Regions from separate parts of the Brevibacillus parabrevis genome, predicted to be linked through region 2. Evidence: a T-box and tRNA genes for the amino acid it is inferred to sense, from the RefSeq annotation. Region 2 holds a T-box; the other holds one or more tRNA genes.
What was found. The T-box of region 2 lies ahead of serS (serine--tRNA ligase). A T-box ahead of a tRNA ligase gene usually reads a tRNA of that ligase, here a tRNA-Ser.
Positions count from the first base shown of each region.

Region 1: it has a tRNA-Ser gene. The T-box ahead of serS (serine--tRNA ligase) is inferred to sense a tRNA for this amino acid. The anticodon was not compared.

Region 1 is NZ_CP064090.1:4,829,051-4,835,909, reverse strand. It holds gene IRJ17_RS22190 (3-oxoacid CoA-transferase subunit A) at 1-225, shown strand, start outside; gene IRJ17_RS22185 (3-oxoacid CoA-transferase subunit B) at 207-884, shown strand; gene IRJ17_RS22180 (peptidase) at 939-2,219, shown strand; gene IRJ17_RS22175 (aldehyde dehydrogenase family protein) at 2,386-3,804, shown strand; tRNA gene IRJ17_RS22170 (tRNA-Ser) at 3,879-3,967, shown strand; gene IRJ17_RS22165 (acyl-CoA synthetase) at 4,301-5,869, shown strand; gene IRJ17_RS22160 (exo-beta-N-acetylmuramidase NamZ domain-containing protein) at 6,266-6,859, opposite strand, start outside.
Region 2 is NZ_CP064090.1:844,059-850,917, reverse strand. It holds gene pdxS (pyridoxal 5'-phosphate synthase lyase subunit PdxS) at 1-317, shown strand, start outside; gene pdxT (pyridoxal 5'-phosphate synthase glutaminase subunit PdxT) at 328-903, shown strand; T-box leader at 1,042-1,262, shown strand; gene serS (serine--tRNA ligase) at 1,312-2,592, shown strand; gene aceB (malate synthase A) at 3,083-4,690, shown strand; gene aceA (isocitrate lyase) at 4,724-6,013, shown strand; gene IRJ17_RS04220 (hypothetical protein) at 6,093-6,461, opposite strand; gene IRJ17_RS28105 (hypothetical protein) at 6,696-6,821, shown strand; gene IRJ17_RS04215 (hypothetical protein) at 6,849-6,859, shown strand, end outside.

The DNA.
Region 1 (6,859 bases), 2.1 Mb from region 2:
GTCCATGCCAAAAAAGCGGATCGCTTCGGCAATCTGGTTTACGATACGAGCGCGCGCAACTTCAATCCGCTTGTGGCGATGGCAGGAGACATCACCATTGTCGAAGCGGACGAGATCGTCGAGGTTGGCGAGCTGAACCCGGAAGAAATCGTGACGCCGGGCGTGTTCGTCAATTACATCGTGCAAAGTGAAGGGGTGAACTGGCAATGGGCGTGGGAGAAGTAAAAGAGACCGAGAGCTACCGTGAGCGAATCGCACGCAGGGCGGCCCTGGAAGTCGAGGACGGAATGATTATCAACTTGGGAATCGGCATCCCTACGCTGGTGGCCGATTTCATTCCCGCGGACAAACGGGTGATGTTCCACGCCGAGAACGGCATCCTCGGAACCGGGCCAAGTCCGGCAAAAGGGGAAGAAAACGCGATGCTGTGCAATGCAGGCGGCTTTCCCGTCACCTTGGCGACAGGGGCGTCCTTTTTCGACAGCGCAACGGCATTTGCGATCATCCGCCGGGGCTTGTTGGATATGACCATCCTCGGAGTGCTGGAGGTCAGCCAAAACGGCGATATTGCCAACTGGATTGTGCCGGGCAAGCGCGTGCCGGGTATGGGCGGGGCGATGGAGCTGGCTCAAAAAGCGAAGAAAGTGATGGTCGTGACTACGCATCTCGATAAAAATGGCCGTTCCAAAATCGTCCGAGAATGCTCGCTTCCGCTCACTGCCACTCAGGCGGCAGACTGGATCATCACGGACATGGCTGTCATGGAAGTTACGCCAGATGGCTTGTATTTGCGCGAGGTCATGTATCCGTACAGTGTGGCGGATGTCATCGGCGCCACCGAAGCGGAACTGAAGATAGAGGGCGAAGTAGGCGTATTCCGCTAGGCAATAAGCAAAAGACAAAAGGCAAAGGACGAACCCAAGAAACGGAGGAAGAACATGGCTAACTGGCAAGCGCTGATACGAGAGCAGTTGGAAAAGGATCGGGAAGCTTCTGTCAAGCTGCTGCAAGAGTGGGTGCAAAGCCCGAGCGTGCAAGGAGCAGAGGAAGCGATTCAGAAAAGCATCGCCGATCATTTGGCGGAGATGGGCCTGAGTGTCGACTTGTGGGTCATGGAAGGGGAAGAGCTGGTTTCGCATCCGTACTTCGTCTCCCCCCGGCAAACGTTTGAAGGCAGTCCGAACGTCGTCGGCGTCTGGAAAGGCGCGGGGAATGGCCGCTCGCTCATTTTGAACGGGCACGTCGATGTCGTTCCCGCTGGCGATTACGCCCAGTGGAGCGATGATCCGTTCAGCGGAAAAGTGGAGGACGGCAAACTGTACGGCAGGGGCGCAACCGACATGAAGGGCGGAAACCTGTCGTCGCTCTTGGCTATTTCCGTCCTGCAAAAGCTCGGTGTCAGCCTGAAGGGAGACGTCATTTTCCAAAGCGTGGTGGAGGAAGAAAGCGGCGGAGCCGGAACGCTTGCCACCATCCTGCGCGGCTACAAGGCAGATGCTGCGCTGATCCCTGAGCCGACCAACATGAAAATTTTTCCGAAACAGCAAGGCTCGATGTGGTTCCGTCTGACGGTCAAGGGACGCTCTGCCCATGGCGGCACCCGCTACGAAGGAGTCAGTGCCATCGAGAAAAGCATGCTCGTCGTGCAAGCGATTGGCCGTCTGGAAAAAGAGCGCAACGACCGTCTCGATGATCCGCTGTACGCCAAGCTGCCGATTCCGATACCGATCAACATCGGGGTCATCGAAGGCGGAAAATGGCCGTCGTCTGTCGCGGATCTCGTCAAGCTGGAAGGCAGGATGGGAGTCGCTCCCGGCGAGCAGATGGAGGATGCCAAGGCAGAAATGGAAGCGGCTTTGCAGCGTCTGGCAGAAGTCGATCCGTGGTTTGCGGAGCAGCCAGTCGAGCTGGAATGGTACGGCGCGCGCTGGGTGCCGGGGGATGTCGCACAGGATCATCCGCTCATGGACATTTTGCAGGACAAGTTTGCGGCCGTGACGGGCGAGCGTGCCATTGTGGAAGCATCTCCGTGGGGAACAGACGGCGGCTTGTTGACGGCTTTGGCCGATACGCCTGCTATCGTCGTGGGACCTGGCGTTACACAAGTAGCGCACTATCGGGACGAGTACATCGTTTTGGATGACGTCTTCCGCTGCGCGGAAATTTTTGCTTTGACTCTGCTCGACTGGTGCGGGGTAGCCGAAGGGCCAGCGCAGTAAGGAAGCCGCAGCGTCTTTTTCTAGGGCGCTTTTAAGCTACTTGAGACGGTAATTGTGAAAAAAAGGAAAAAGTTTGAGCGCAGGACAAGGAAGCGCCGTCTGCTCTGGAGAATGATTGGGAGAGGCTTTGAGAGATCCAATCGTGTCAGGGACGGAGGAGACGGCGATGAGAAGAGCGTGTTTTATCGGGGGAAAGTGGATACCTATGGCAGACCATGCCCCGTTGTATTCGCCTTGTACAGGTCAGGTGATCGCACACATTCCCCAGGCGGATGCTGTGGCAGTAGAGCGGGCGATTGCAGCGGCCGAAGAAGCTACAACCCCCATGCGCCGCATGCCAGCTTACCAGCGTGCAGCCATTCTGGAGAAAATCGCCATCCTGTTGGATGAGCGAATGGAGGAAGCTGCCCGGATCGTCGCGCTGGAAGCGGGAAAACCGATTCGGACAGCGCGCGGCGAAATCATCCGCACGGTGCAGACGTACAGGTTTGCAGCGGAAGAAGCCAAGCGGCTGCACGGGGAAACGATTCCGCTGGACGCTGCTATCGGTGGCGAAGGCCGTCTCGCTTACACGGTGCGCGAGCCTTTGGGAGTCGTGGGCGCGATCACGCCGTTTCCTTTTCCGTTCAATTCCATAGCGCACAAGGTCGGGCCTGCGCTCGCTGCTGGCAATACAGTCGTATTGAAGCCAGCTTCGCAGACCCCGATCAGTGCGCTTTTTCTCGCTGAGCTGGCAGAGCAGGCTGGACTCCCGGCAGGAGCGTTAAACGTCGTCACAGGCAGCGCAGAGGTCGTGGGCCACAAGCTGGTTACCGACCCGCGAGTTCGCGCCGTGACCTTTTCCGGAAGCCCTGAAGTGGGAGTCGAGGTGCGCAATCGGGCGGGCTTGAAAAAAGTGATTTTGGAGCTAGGCGCCAATTCTGCGGTCATCGTCGACCGCGATACGCCGCTGGACGAGGTCGTTCTGCGCTGCTTGTTCGGGGCTTTTGCTTATTCCGGTCAAGTGTGTGTGTCTGTGCAACGAATTTATGTCGTGACGGACATCTACGACGAATTTGTCCGCCGCTTTGTGGAACAGACGGTGGCGTTGCGCGGGGGAGATTCGCTGGAAGAAGAAGCAGACTTTTCCGCCATGGTCCATCCGAAGCAGACAGAGCGCGTGCTTGCCTGGATCGGGGAAGCGCTCGACCAAGGGGCGAAGCTCGCCTGCGGCGGCGAACTGATGGGGCGGATGCTTTTGCCGACCGTCCTGACGCATGTGCCGCGGGAGGCAAAGATTGCCCGCGAGGAAGTATTCGGGCCTGTCGTCATGATCAATCCGGTACAGTCGGTCCAGCAGGCGATCAGGCTGGTCAATGATTCGCGGTACGGCTTGCAGGCGGGGGTTTACACGAACAATTTGTCACTGGCGTTGGAAGCGGCGGACGAGCTTAGAGTGGGCGGGGTTATCATCAATGACATCCCGACGTTCCGGGTGGATCACATGCCGTTTGGCGGCGTGAAGGAGAGCGGGCTGGGACGGGAAGGTGTCGCGTGCGCCGTCGAGGAACTGAGCGAGTTGAAGCTCGTCGTCGTCAAGCGGTAAAGCGGTAGGTTCGCTTCTGCCGACGCTTGCAAGCGGTCTTGCAGCTGTGCTATAGTTAAACCAGCTATTGATGCGGAGGGATACCGAAGTGGTCATAACGGGGCGGTCTTGAAAACCGTTAGAGTGCAAGCTCACGCGGGTTCGAATCCTGCTCCCTCCGCCACCATGTTTTCATTACCCGAATAGGACACGAAGATCTCTTTCGTTTAAAGAGGTCTTTTTTATATCAGCAAAATGCAAGCGTGTGCTCCGACGCCGAAGCTGCCCATTCCAGCACACACCGTTTTTTTCCTCAAAATCCAGAAGAACCAATATCGAAGAGCGGCCCGTTTTAAGATATGCTGTACACAAGGACTCGAATGTTTCTTGGGGCCTGCGGCAGCTTCAATAATGCAGAGGGAGCTGCCGTCTTTTTTTGCTATTAAAAGTCAGAAAATAAACATAACACAGAAAATTGAGATATAATAAGGGGGAATACGGTGAGGGAGGGTTTGTGATGATGGAAGCCCAACGAGTAAGAAGAAATACGCTTGGCGATATTTTGCGACGAAGCAGGCTGCGCTACCCCGAGAAGATTGCCTTGCAATTTGAGGAAGAGGTACTTACATACACGAAGTTGGATCAACTTGTCAATCAGGCTGCGCACACCTTCCTCGCCAAAGGATTGCAAAAAGGGGAGCGAGTGGCGGTTCTGTCCAGAAACTCCATGGACTTTGTCATCCTCAACTTTGCGCTGGCCAAAGCGGGGCTGATTATGGTGCCGATCAACTTCATGCTGCATACAAACGATGTGGCTTTTATTTTCGGACATGCAGAGGTGAGCGCCTGCTTTGTGGCTCCGGAATTTCTCACGGTCGCCAAGGAAGCGCTCGAATCGGCAAACTTATCGCCCAAGCTTTTGTCGCTGATCTCCAGGCCAGCGGTGCAGGAAGGAGAGTGGGTGCCGTTTCGCCCGCTGATTGAGGGCGCCAGTACGGAAGAGCCGGAGCTGGAGCTGGCCGACGAGGATGTCGCCCACATTTTGTACACGAGCGGCACGGAATCGAGGCCAAAAGGAGTCATGCTGACGCACAGCAGCATTCTTTCGGAATACGTCAGCACGATTATAGAAGGAAATATGTCGCACGATGATGTAGCTGTGCACGCGCTTCCTTTGTTCCATAGCGCGCAGCTGCACTGCTTCCTCGGGCCGTATGTATATCTGGGTGGCACCGGCATTATTTTGGAGCAAGCGACGCCAGGCTTGATGCTTCAGGTCGTAGAGAGCCACCAGGCGACACAGCTTTTTTGCCCGCCGACTGTTTGGATTGCCTTGCTCCGCTCTCCCGAGTTTTCGTCGCGGAACTTGTCTTCGCTGCAAAAATGTTACTACGGCGCGGCGATCATGCCTGTAGAAGTGTTGAAGGAGCTGGGAACACGTCTGCCCAATGCGCAATTTTACAACTTCTACGGACAGACCGAGGTAGCTCCGCTGGCGACGGTATTGCAGCCGAAGGACCAGATTCGCAAAGCCGGATCGGCTGGCAAACCTGCGCTCAATGTAGAGACAAAAATTGTCGATGACGATGGCGTCGAGGTGCCCAGGGGCTGCGTTGGCGAGATTGTTCATCGAACGAGCCATGCGATGATCGGTTATTTCCGCGACGAAGAAAAGACGCAGGCAGCTTTTCTCGGCGGCTGGTTCCACAGCGGCGACTTGGGGATTATGGATGAAGAAGGCTATATTACTGTCGTCGACCGGAAAAAGGACATGATCAAATCAGGCGGGGAAAACGTAGCGAGCAGGGAAGTCGAGGAGCTGATCTACCAGCACCCGAAAGTATCGGAAGTAGCTGTAATCGGCATTCCCCATCCGTATTGGATCGAGGCTGTGGCGGCAGTCGTGGTGCCAAAGGCAGGCGAGACTGTGTCGGAAGAAGAAATGCTCGCCTTTTGCAAAGAGCGCCTCGCCTCGTTCAAGGCACCGAAGTATGTCTTTATCACGGACACGCTCCCGCGCAACCCGAGCGGGAAAATATTAAAGCGTGAACTGCGTCTGCGCTACGACACGCTGCCGACTTCGTAAGTCGTTTGGGGGCAGTAGGGGCTGGTTCGCCACTGCGGACAAAAGCCCGGCTCGATACATGGCTGGTTCGCCGCTGCGAACAAAAGCCTAGCTCGATGCAAGGGCTAGTCCGCCCCTGTGAACAAAAGCCTAGCTCGATGCAAGGGCTAGTCCCCCCTGCGAACAAAAGCCTAGCTCGATGCAAGGGCTAGTCCGCCCCTGTGGACAAAAGCCTAACTCGATGCAAGGGCTGGTTCGCCCCTGTGAACAAAAGCCTAACTCGATGCATGAGCTGGTCTGGTGCTACAAACAAAAGCCCGTCCCGATGCAAGGGCAGGGGCTGACCCACCCTCCAAACAAAAAACCCGCTCGATCACCGGATGTTTCGGCTGTCGGGCGGGTTTTTTTGCCTGTATCCTATTTCACATGAGACACAGTCGGCTGGTCAGGGTGGATTGCTTCAAAGCGGTAGCCTTTTGCTTTCAAAAAGGCGATTACTTCAGGCAGTGCCTGGGCCGTAGGTGTTTTCGTGCTCGCATCGTGCATGAGCACGACAATTTCTTTTTGGGCCTTTACTTGCGCCTTGACGTTGGCGAGAGCTTGCTGGGCTGTATATTTATTGCTGCGGGCGTCGCCGTTGGTCACATTCCAGTCGATGAACGTATAGCCTCTTTTGTTCGCTTCGGCTTTAATGGCGTTCATGACAGGCGCTTGCTTGCTGTATCGTTTCGTATCCTGGTATTTGAGGCTGACGGTGTTGGTGCTGCCGCCCGGATAGCGGAACAGGACGGGCTTGACTCCCGTTGCTTTTTCGATCAGCTGGTTGCCTTTTTCCAGATCGGCAAAAAAGGCTTCCATGCTTTTGTACACAATCTTGTAGTCATGCGAGTACGTATGACCACCGATAGCATGGCCTTCTGCCACAATTCGTTTCAGAATCGCTTCGTGGCCGGGCACATTTCTTCCGACGATGAAGAAAGTAGCTTTGACCTGATTTTTTTTCAGCGTATC
Region 2 (6,859 bases):
GTGCTCCATACGAACTGCTCGAACAAGTACACCAAACAGGCAAACTGCCTGTCGTGAACTTCGCGGCTGGTGGCGTAGCTACCCCGGCAGATGCGGCACTGATGATGCAATTGGGCTCTGACGGCGTATTCGTCGGCTCGGGTATTTTCAAATCGGAAAATCCGGAAAAATTCGCGCGGGCAATTGTCGAGGCAACTACCCACTACACAGATTACGAGCTGATCGCACGCGTATCAAAAGGCTTGGGCAGTGCGATGACGGGAATCGAAATTTCCAAAATTCGCGAAGCTGATCGCATGCAAGAGCGCGGCTGGTAAGGTGAGTCAAATGAAAATCGGTGTACTCGCGCTGCAAGGGGCTGTGGCAGAACACTTGCGCATGCTGGAGGAAGCAGGGGCGACAGCCGTTCCTGTCAAAAAAGCAGAGGAACTCGCAGACCTCGACGGATTGGTTCTCCCAGGCGGAGAGAGCACGACGATCAGCAAGCTGATGCATAAGTACGGATTCATGGATGCGCTTCGTGAGTTCGGAAGCGCTGGAAAGCCAATCTTCGGCACTTGCGCGGGAGCGATTCTCTTGGCCAAGCAGATTCAGGGGCAGGATGAATGCCATCTGGGGCTGATGGATATCAAGGTGGAGCGGAACGCGTTTGGTCGGCAAAAAGAAAGCTTCGAGGTCACAATGCCCGTAGCTGGTGTCGGTGCAGATTACCCGGCAGTGTTTATCCGCGCTCCTTACATCGTAGAAGTCGGAGAAAATGCTGAGGTGCTTGCCAAGTACGATGAAAAGATCGTCGTTGCCCGAAACGGTCACTACCTGGCGGCTGCTTTTCACCCGGAATTGACCGAAGATGCACGGCTGCACAAATATTTCCTCGAAATGGTCAAAGAGTACAGAAGCTAAAGCCAATCAATAAACATCCTCGAAAGAAGATCGGCATGAACAAGATGCCGGTCTTTTTTTGTATGAAGATCATCGCGGAGTAGCCTTTACATACGTATAGAACCTGTAGTACAGTTAACAATAGAAGTATGCATGAATGAGAATGCGATGATGAGAACAAGTACCTCATGAAGAATCTGGTGCAGAGAGTCGGTGGTGGGTGCAAACCGATCCGGTCTGTGGGGGAATCCATCTCGGAGTGGCAAAGGAATGAACTTTGTCCGGAACCGTCCCGTTACGACGGATTGAGTGGATACATGTGCAGTCTTGGCGTGTATCAACGAGGGTGGCAACGCGGGTATACAACACTCGTCCCTTATGGGGACGGGTGTTTTTTGCATTTTATTATCGATTCGGAGGGATTCGAACATGTTGGACGTAAAAGTATTGCGTCAGGATTTGGAAGAAGTAAAACGCCGTTTGGCGCATCGCAACGAAGATATTTCCGCTCTGGATCAGTTTGCAGAAGTGGACGAAAAACGCCGTCAAGTTATTCAGGAAGCGGAAGCTCTGAAAAATAAACGCAACACGGTATCTGAGCAAGTAGCCGTCATGAAACGGAACAAAGAGAACGCCGACCATTTGATCGCGGAAATGAAAGAAGTAAATGAGCGCATCAAAGCGTTGGATGAGGAACTGCGTGGGCTGGATGAACAGCAAGAACTGATTTTGCTGAGCCTGCCTAACCTGCCACATGAAAGCACACCAATTGGTACTTCGGAAGATGACAACGTGGTGGCTTGGACGTGGGGCGAGCCTCGCAACTTTGGTTTTGAGGCGAAACCACACTGGGAAGTAGCCAGCCAGGCTGGTATTCTCGATTTTGAAACGGCAGCGAAGGTAACCGGAAGCCGCTTTGTCTTTTACAAAGGACTGGGAGCGCGTCTGGAGCGGGCGTTGATGAACTTCATGATGGATCTCCATTCCAATGAACACGGATATGAAGAAGTCATCCCGCCATTCATCGTGAACCGCGCGAGCATGACCGGAACCGGACAATTGCCTAAGTTTGAAGAAGATGCTTTTAAACTGGAAGGTCCTGATTACTTCCTGATTCCTACCGCAGAGGTGCCAGTGACGAACATGCACCGCGACGAAATCATGGATGGAGCAGACTTGCCTAAATACTATACGGCGTTCAGTGCTTGTTTCCGTTCGGAAGCAGGTTCGGCAGGGCGCGACACGCGTGGTCTGATTCGTCAGCACCAATTCAACAAAGTCGAGCTGGTGAAGTTCGTCAAACCGGAAGATTCCTACGATGAGCTGGATAAACTGGTGAAAAATGCGGAGAAGGTGTTGCAGCTGCTTGGACTGCCATACCGCGTGCTGAGCATGTGTACCGGAGATCTCGGATTTACTGCGGCGAAGAAATTCGACTTGGAAGTTTGGATTCCAAGCTACAATACGTACCGGGAAATCTCGTCGTGCTCGAACTTCGAGGACTTCCAGGCTCGCCGTGCCAATATCCGTTTCCGCCGCGATACAAAATCGAAGCCGGAATTTGTGCACACTTTGAACGGATCGGGTCTTGCGATCGGCCGTACAGTAGCAGCCATTTTGGAGAACTACCAGGAACAAGACGGTTCCATCACCATTCCGGAAGTTTTGCGTCCGTATATGGGTGGAGTAGAAAAAATCTCCCCGAAATAAGCGAGCAAAGAAACGCATAAAAGCATATGGAAAAGCAAAGCAGCCTTCTGATTCTGACGGGTCAGGGGCTGCTTTGTTTTTGCCAAAAAGAGCTGTAAATCAAGGACAAGGGCATGTTTTGATAAAATGTGTTCTAATACAGTGTGATTTTTTTGAAAATTGTGTTGCGCTGTATTAGTGTCTGTTATATAATAAAAACAAATTTAAAGAATATTGTTTTAATACAGATATGGAGGGAAAGAAAATGGACTGCTATCGGTGTGAAGGAAACGGCGAACAAAATTGCCCAAGATGTGGAGGCGTTGGTCACGATGACAACGGAGCGGCTTGCCATCATTGTTTGGGAGATGGGCATGTGAGTTGCAGTCATTGCAGCGGCAGCGGATATCAGGATTAGATCATTTTTTTTGCACCTACTGTACTATAATAACTTTTCGAAAACGAATCTGTACCATAATAATTCGGACGTTATCAAGGATGGTGACCAGTTTTGACTACGATTCCAACTAATCCATATCCGCTGGAGATTCAGATCACTGGCGAGATGCATTCCGGCTATCAGGACATCCTCACGCCAGAGGCGGTTCAATTTGTGATCAAGCTGGAACAAAAGTTTGGCGACAGACGGCAGCAACTGCTTGCCGATCGCAAGGAACGTCAGCTGAAAATTGATGCGGGACAACTGCCTGACTTTTTGCCGGAAACAGCCGAGATTCGCAACGGAGATTGGACGATTGCTCCACTGCCGCATGATCTTTTGGATCGAAGAGTGGAGATCACCGGGCCATCTGGCGACCGCAAAATGGTGATCAATGCGCTGAACTCAGGCGCTCGCATGTTCATGGCCGATTTTGAAGATGCCAATTCGCCTACATGGGAAAACTCGATCCAGGGACAGATCAACATGAAGGACGCGGTTCGCCGCAACATATCATACACCAGCCCGGAAGGAAAACAGTACACCCTGAATGAGAAGACGGCTGTATTGATCGTACGGCCGCGTGGCTGGCACCTCGATGAAAAACACATACTCCTTGACCAACAGCCGATTTCCGGCAGCCTGCTCGACTTTGGTCTTTATTTTTACCACAACGTCGATGCCTTGATCGCGAACAAGACAGCCCCGTATTTTTACTTGCCGAAGCTGGAAAGCCATCTGGAAGCGCGCCTCTGGAACGATGTGTTTGTTTTCGCCCAGGAGGAACTGAATATTCCGCGGGGGACGATTCGCGCGACGGTGCTGATCGAAACGATTCTCGCTGCTTTTGAAATGGATGAAATTTTGTATGAGCTGCGCGAGCACAGTGCGGGATTGAACTGCGGGCGTTGGGATTACATTTTCAGCTACATTAAAAAGCTGCGCAATAGCCCGGATGTCATTACGCCTGACCGGGCACAAGTGACGATGACGGTTCCGTTCATGAAAGCCTACACCACTTTGGCGGTGAAGACTTGCCACAAACGCCAGGCACCTTGCATTGGCGGAATGGCAGCGCAAATTCCGGTGAAAAACGACCCGGTCAAAAATGAAGAAGCGATTGCCAAAGTACGTGCCGACAAAGAGCGGGAAGCATACGACGGGCACGATGGTACATGGGTAGCTCATCCGGCATTGGTGCCAGTTGCCATGGAGGTTTTCAATCGTTTGATGAGAGAGCCGAACCAGATCTGGTATAAGCGCGAGGACGTGCAGGTGCAGGCGAGCGACCTTCTGGCTGTACCCGAAGGCACGATCACAGAGGAAGGCGTTCGTACCAACATCAGTGTCGGTTTGCAATATATCGAGGCATGGCTTCGTGGCTTTGGGGCTGTTCCGATTCACAATCTGATGGAGGACGCAGCGACGGCAGAAATCTCCCGTGCACAAGTATGGCACTGGATTCGTCATCGACATGGCGTTCTTCAGGATGGCAGAAAGATCACGGAAGGCTTGGTGAAACAGTGGCTGAGCGAAGAACTGCAAGCGTTGAAACAAGCGATTGGCCAGGAGCGTTATGAAAACAGCAAATTCCAGGTCGCGGGCGAGCTTTTCTTGCGGCTGGTGACGGAAGACGATTTTGAAGATTTTCTGACTGTGCCGGGCTATCGCTATCTCTAAATAAAACAATAAAAATGGGTGGGGGAAACGAAAATGAGCAAACAAACAAAACAGGAAGCTATTCAACAGATCGAGCAAAGCTGGCAGGGCGAGCGTTTTCAAGGGATTACCCGGACGTACACGGCGGAAGATGTTTTCCGGCTGCGTGGTTCGGTTCAAATCGAGCACACACTGGCTCGTCTCGGAGCGGAGCGGCTGTGGAACTTGCTGAATACAGAGCATCATATCAAGGCGCTGGGGGCATTGACCGGGAATCAGGCGATTCAACAGGTAAAGGCCGGCTTGAAAGCCATTTACCTGAGCGGCTGGCAAGTAGCGGCTGACGCGAACCTTTCCGGACAAATGTATCCTGACCAAAGCCTTTACCCGGCGAATAGCGTTCCTCATGTTGTGAAAAGAATTAACCAGGCATTGCAGCGTGCTGACCAGATTGACCAGTCCGAAGGCGGCACAGATACGTATTGGTTTGCTCCGATTGTCGCTGACGCCGAAGCGGGCTTTGGTGGACCGCTGAACGTGTTTGAATTGATGAAAAGCATGATTGAAGCGGGGGCAGCAGGTGTGCATTTTGAAGATCAGCTGGCTTCCGAGAAAAAATGCGGACATATGGGCGGAAAAGTTTTGATCCCGACGCAGGCTGCTGTCCGCAATCTGATTTCGGCCCGTTTGGCAGCAGATGTCATGGGAGTGCCGACTATCATTGTAGCTCGTACAGACGCTAACGGCGCATTCCTGATCACGAGCGACGTTGACCAGCAAGACCAGCCGTTTTTGACAGGCGAACGGACGCCAGAAGGATTTTTCCGTCTGCGTGGCGGGTTGGATGCAGCGATTGCCCGTGGACTCGCCTACGCACCTTATGCCGATCTGATCTGGTGCGAAACGTCCGAACCAAATCTGGACGAAGCACGCCGATTTGCCGAAGCGATTCATGCCCAGTACCCAGGCAAGCTGCTCGCTTACAACTGCTCGCCTTCGTTCAACTGGAAGAAAAAACTCGACGAGGAATCGATTGCACGCTTCCAGGAAGAGCTGGGCGAGATGGGCTACAAGTTCCAATTCGTGACGCTTGCGGGCTTCCATGCGTTGAACTACGGCATGTTCGAGCTGGCACGCGGCTACCGTGATCGTGGAATGGCTGCTTACTCCGAATTGCAGCAAGCTGAATTTGCCACAGAGGTGAACGGTTATACAGCTACTCGTCATCAGCGTGAAGTGGGTACCGGCTATTTCGATGAGATTGCACAAGTGATTGCCGGCGGAACTTCCTCGACCACAGCACTGACTGGTTCGACAGAAGAAGAGCAGTTTGCGCACCAGTAATCAATGAAACAAAAACGGACTAGGGGGCATGCCTCCTAGTCCTTCATTTTTTGCCGATAGGTTTGTGTGCCTCCCCATTTTATTTTAGGGTAAGCTCGATTTGCTGGCTGTCTTGGCCGCTACGCGACGAACTGCTTTGCCGCACGGACATTCCCCCTCCAGAGGATGGATTGGAGACTTCCAGTGCGATCCGGCTAGTTGTTTCGTTGAGGTCGATTTGCAGTGCTTCTACGCTACCTGCTGGAATGAGCACTGTCTGATCGATGGGAGTGCCGTTTGTGTATGCGATGAGTGGTTCTTTTGTATCTGCGTCTTCCACCCTCAGGTTAAGGCTGCGATCGTTAGCGCCCCGGTTGTTAATCATGATGGTCAAAGAGGAATCGGTCCCTCTTCGCGACAGAACGAAGCGCGTTGTCGAGTAGTTGGAGGAATGGTTCGTCGATGCCATGTTTTGTCCCTCTCCTTCCTTAAACGACTTCAATTGTTGGAATGGTTGTTTTGCTGCAAAAGATTGAGGATGGTTTCGCGATTTTGCGTTTCTTTCTCCAGCAATTTCTGAAGCAAAGATTCGAATGAGCTGCCCCCTTCGATACAACCACAAGGAGAAGCGCTGCTTCCGCCTCCCTGGTTGGGTGGGCAAAAGCATTTGACTAACTGTAGCAATAACAGGAGCAGAACGGTGTTGTCGCTGAAGTTAATCAAAGTGCTGTTTCCTACCGTGAAGGAATTTCCGTTCGATATCGTATTGGCGGAGTTGTTGGCAGAGCTGGCGATCCCGTTTGCTGTGCTGGTCAGAGCGCTGTCGTGATTAAAAGTATTATTGGAAGTGCTCAGGTTGGCCGAGTC